DNA from 2 places in the Paenibacillus riograndensis SBR5 genome. Region 1 is predicted to be linked to the other one. Evidence: a T-box and tRNA genes for the amino acid it is inferred to sense, from the RefSeq annotation. Region 1 holds a T-box; the other holds one or more tRNA genes.

Region 1 (2,459 bases):
TTGTGGCGGTATTGCTAACGGCAAGCATCTTCCCAGCCTGAGCAAGCTTCAGAATGTAGAGCTGGCCGCTTTTTGTGACATTATTGAAGAACGGGCGGAAGAGGCCCGGCAGAAGTATGGAAGCGCAGAAGCCAAAGTATATACCCAATACACAGAGTTATTAAAAGACGGATCGCTTGATATAGTCCATGTGCTTACCCCTAACATCTCCCATGCGGAAATTTCAATTGCCGCCTTGGAGGCCGGCAAGCATGTGATGTGCGAAAAACCGATGGCCAAAACAGCGGCAGAAGCCAAAGCAATGCTTGAAGCCGCCAAACGGACCGGCAAAAAACTGACGATCGGCTACAACAACCGTTTCAGGGAGGACAGCTTGTATCTAAAGCAGCTGTGCGAAGCCGGGGAGCTTGGCTCCATTTATTTTGCCAAAGCCCACGCCATCCGCCGCAGAGCTGTACCGACCTGGGGAGTGTTTCTGGATGAGGAGAAGCAGGGCGGCGGACCGTTGATTGATATCGGCACGCATGCGCTGGATTTGACCCTGTGGATGATGGATAATTATCAGCCCAAGGTGGTTCTCGGCACCACCCACCACGAGCTTTCGCGGAGAGAGAATGCAGCCAATGCCTGGGGACCGTGGGACCCGAAGCAATTTTCGGTGGAGGATTCGGCCTTCGGGATGATTGTCATGGAGAACGGCGCCACTATTATGCTGGAGTCCAGCTGGGCGCTGAATTCGCTGGATGTCGATGAGGCCAAATGCAGCCTGAGCGGAACGGAAGCGGGTGCAGACATGAAACAAGGACTGCGCATTAATGGCGAAAAGCTGGGCCGTTTGTATACGAACGAAATCGAGCTTAGTGCGGGCGGAGTGGCCTTCTACGAAGGCAGACAGGAAAGCGCACCCGATACCGAAATGCGCCAGTGGATTGAGGCGATTGATCAGGACAAAGAACCTGTGGTGACGCCTGAACAGGCCTACGTGGTTTCCCGGATTTTAGAAGCCCTCTATGAATCCTCGCGTACGGGCAAGGCCATTTATCTGAATGAACAGGGCAGCTGATAATGTAGATGATTAAGGGAAAATCCAGACAATATTTATTTCGATAATGACTTTTTATTGTGATTTTGTTATAGTGGTCTATATTGAAAAAGCATAACACTTCAGCGATGAAGAGAAGAGTAATCAGGCGGCATCGTTCACAGAGAGCTTCGGAAGGGTGAAACGGAGCAGCGGTGCGCCTGATGAAAAAAGTCTCCGAGCTTCATACGGAATTGGGCCCTGCGCCCAAGGATGCTATGACGGGATCTCCCGTTACAGAGATAGGGTATAAGCGTAATGGCCGTACCCGAAGAGGCGGGCATGGTAACAGGCTCGCGAACAGAGGTGGTACCACGGCGCTGATTACAGCTCTCGTCCTCAAGATGACAATCTTGCGGATGAGGGCTTTTTTGTTTGCTTTTTACATTAACTGTTGAGGTGATTGTTCATGCATTGGTCCGAAAAAATAGCGAACCGGCTCATCGAAAGCCACCCGGAGCAGCAGACATTCGTGTGCGCATCGGGGATTAGTCCGTCGGGTCACATCCATATCGGGAATTTCCGGGAGATTGTGACGACTTATTTTGTAAGCAGGGCGCTCGAAAAAGCCGGCAAACAGGTGCGGTTCATTTTCTCGTGGGATGACTTTGACCGGTTCCGCAAGGTTCCGCTTCAAGTCGATCCAAGCTTTGAGCAGTATATTGGCAGACCTTACACGCAGGTTCCTTGTCCTTACGGCTGTCACACCTCCTATGCCGAGCATTTCGAGCAGGAATTTGAAGAGGCGCTCCAGTCTTTTGGAATCAGGCCGGAATTTATTTATCAGAGCAAGGAGTATCAGTCCCGCCGGTACGCACCCGGAATTCTTCATGCGCTGCGCAGCAGAGGTGAAATCTACGATATCCTGATGTCGTTCAAGACGGGTGAAGCCAGCGAAGCGGACAGAGCCGCATTCTATCCTGTGAGTATCTATTGCGGAGATTGTGGCAAGGACTCGACCACGGTGCATTCTTTTGATGAAGACAAAGAGCTCTTGACCTACAGCTGTACATGCGGCCATCATAGCAGTCTGTCTATTCCTGAGGCGGATAATATCAAGCTGCAATGGAAAATCGACTGGCCGATGCGCTGGAATCTGGAGCAGGTGCTGTTCGAGCCCGGAGGCCGTGACCATTCGTCGGAAACAGGCAGTTACAATGTAGCTTCGGTTATCTCGGAGCGGATTTTTGGAAGTGCGCCGCCCATGTATGAGCCCTATGAATTCATTAGAATCAAAGGAAGCTTTGCCAAAATGTCCAGTTCCTCCGGGAACAATTACACACCCGATGATCTGCTGAAGGTCTATGCACCGGAAAATATTCTGTTCCTGTTCGCCAAATACCAGCCGGGTGCGGCGTTTCATATCGGCATGGATGAA
Region 2 (2,459 bases), 1.1 Mb from region 1:
GAACGGATCGCATTTACACTAACGATTTATGAAGGTGAGAAACGGCTGCAAAACTTCTCGCTATTGGATGATGTGTATGTAAGGATCGTCAACGCCGCTGATGGAAAGGAACTTCTCCGCTATAGGCTGGGTAAAAATTTTTCAATAGAGACAGCCATTGTCGTTGGAGAAATCTATAGATACGATAATGAATGGAAATTCAGCGCTGTGGGTTCCGGATATGCAGGAGGCTTAGCCGCCCTATGCGAAAGTTATGGGATACAGGTTAATAACATACTGCCGTCAATCCAACCCACCAGCCCAGTAATTCAATCGCAGCAGTCTCCCTTTCCTCTCCCAGAGCTGCGGTCACGGCCTAAGGCGGACAATTTGCCCCCCTCTTCACCAGCATCAACTCCAGCCCCTTCTTTAAATCTCAATACCATCTTGCTTAAAAACCGCGGGGAGAGGATCAGTCTCCAGAAAGGGGCGGAATCCCTGGGCGAGATACTGATCAATCTTAATTGGTATCAGAAAAAATCATCGGGCTGGTTCGGAAGTAAAGGTGTCGATCTCGACCTTGGTTGTCTGTTTGAATTAAAAAATGGCATTAAGGGCTCTGTCCAGGCACTCGGTGAATCCTTCGGAAGCTTGAACAGGCCGCCCTACATCTCCCTGGACGGGGATGACCGCACCGGGTCCATAGCCACGGGCGAGAATTTGCGGATCAATGGCCAGTATCTTTCTGAAATCAGCAGAATTGTTATCTTTGCTTTCATTTATGAGGGAATCACGAACTGGTCGGAGGCTGACGCGATTGTAACCATCAAGCAGCAGGGCGGACCGGAAATCGAGGTCAGGCTGGATGAGCATAACAACAATAAGGGGATGTGTGCCATCGCGATGATCCGCAATCAGAATGATGAGACCTTTAGCGTGGAGAGACTCGTAGAATATTTTAGCGGGCACCAGGAATTGGATCAGTATTATCATTGGAATCTGAGATGGGAAGCGGGGAGTAAATAGCGATCGCTCCGTCTAGTTCTAGTGAATCCTTACGGACCGGGGAGCCTTTATTTCCTGCAAAAACACTGTTCCGTCTATCTTACGGACTCAGATGCAGTTATTTGCTGATATTATCTGTGAAACATGCCTGCTGGAGGAGAATAAGCGCGATACGGTCCGTTAGCCCGGCCAAATGTGCCAACTAGAGAAAATAAGGGCTATGGGGTCCGTAACAGTCTGGCCTCTGGAAAATAGAAAGTTGGGAATCGTCGGCTTGTCCAAAAGTTTGGGGTTCGGGGTTCGGGGTTCGGGGTTCGGGGTTCGGGGTTCGGGGTTCGGGGTTCGGGGTTCAGGGTTCGGCGTTACATTTGGCGGTTTAGTTGCCATTGACGAGCTTTTGCATTGTGCGATAGCAGTGCCGTTGACGATTGGAGTTGACGGTTGCAGAGCAGAAGTCTCCCGCTTCACCACTCCATTCTCTGCCTCCCCCCTCCCTGACCCTGAAACAGCAAAAAAACGGCATCTCTGCCGTTTTTTCTGTGATGGACTCTCAGGGACTCGAACCCTGGACCAATTGATTAAGAGTCAACTGCTCTACCAACTGAGCTAAGAGTCCATATGATGGTTATTGGTGGAGCCAAGGGGGATCGAACCCCTGACCTCATCGCTGCCAGCGATGCGCTCTCCCAGCTGAGCTATGGCCCCATGACCCGTTTTAGAACTACAATATGTATTCTAAAAACTGACTTAAGGTGGAACATTCATACCGCTTAGTTGTTCATTTGTTTCGTAGGCGACTTCTATATAATATAAAATATCGGGATCTGTGTCAACACTTTTATTAAAAAAGTTTTTGAGGTCCATGACTGAAGTGGAAAAAGTACAACTAATCGAGCCCATTCGGTTTATGGATTAGCCTATGTGGGAAAAAGTACCACTAATTCGGATAAAAGCGGCCATTTCGGATGAATATGCGTGAATTAGGTGTACAAACTCCCACTAAACTCCGCAAACGCAACAAATTGGACGAATTAGTTATACTATTTCCACCTAGCTTTGCATTACTTACCTCTTCGCATACGAGGCTTTGACACTAGGAATAAGCCGCGCATCATAACGGCGGCTTATTCTTTTATAAGGAAGCATTAGCAGCCTGTTTTTTCCTTCGAGAGGCATGTCCGCTGGATGATCCCCCGTAGTAACCCGTAGACCGCTTGCAGGAATCCCCACTTATTTGTAGGTGTCACACCCCTACTATAATCCCTCCAGCTCCCCTGTACCCTTGGACAGCAGGCCCTTCAGTTCCTTCATGAACATGTTAATGTCCTTGAACTGGCGGTAGACGGAGGCGAAGCGGACGTAAGCGACTTCATCCACAGGGTACAGCTGTTCCATAACCAACTCGCCGATCTGGCGGCTCTCCACTTCGGCTAAGGCGATGCCGCGCAAAGATTTCTCGACCTCGGAGACGATGA

Evidence for each region. The T-box of region 1 lies ahead of lysS (lysine--tRNA ligase). A T-box ahead of a tRNA ligase gene usually reads a tRNA of that ligase, here a tRNA-Lys.
Region 2: it encodes a tRNA-Lys, which carries the amino acid that the T-box ahead of lysS (lysine--tRNA ligase) is inferred to sense. The anticodon was not compared.

The regions. Positions count from the first base shown of each region.
Region 1 covers NZ_LN831776.1:3,991,886-3,994,344, forward strand. Annotated here, with positions in the region: gene PRIO_RS16685 (Gfo/Idh/MocA family protein) at 1-1,063, shown strand, start outside; T-box leader at 1,162-1,425, shown strand; gene lysS (lysine--tRNA ligase) at 1,491-2,459, shown strand, end outside.
Region 2 covers NZ_LN831776.1:2,890,668-2,893,126, reverse strand. Annotated here, with positions in the region: gene PRIO_RS11690 (TerD family protein) at 1-1,005, shown strand, start outside; tRNA gene PRIO_RS11685 (tRNA-Lys) at 1,528-1,600, opposite strand; tRNA gene PRIO_RS11680 (tRNA-Ala) at 1,614-1,689, opposite strand; gene nrdR (transcriptional regulator NrdR) at 2,239-2,459, opposite strand, start outside.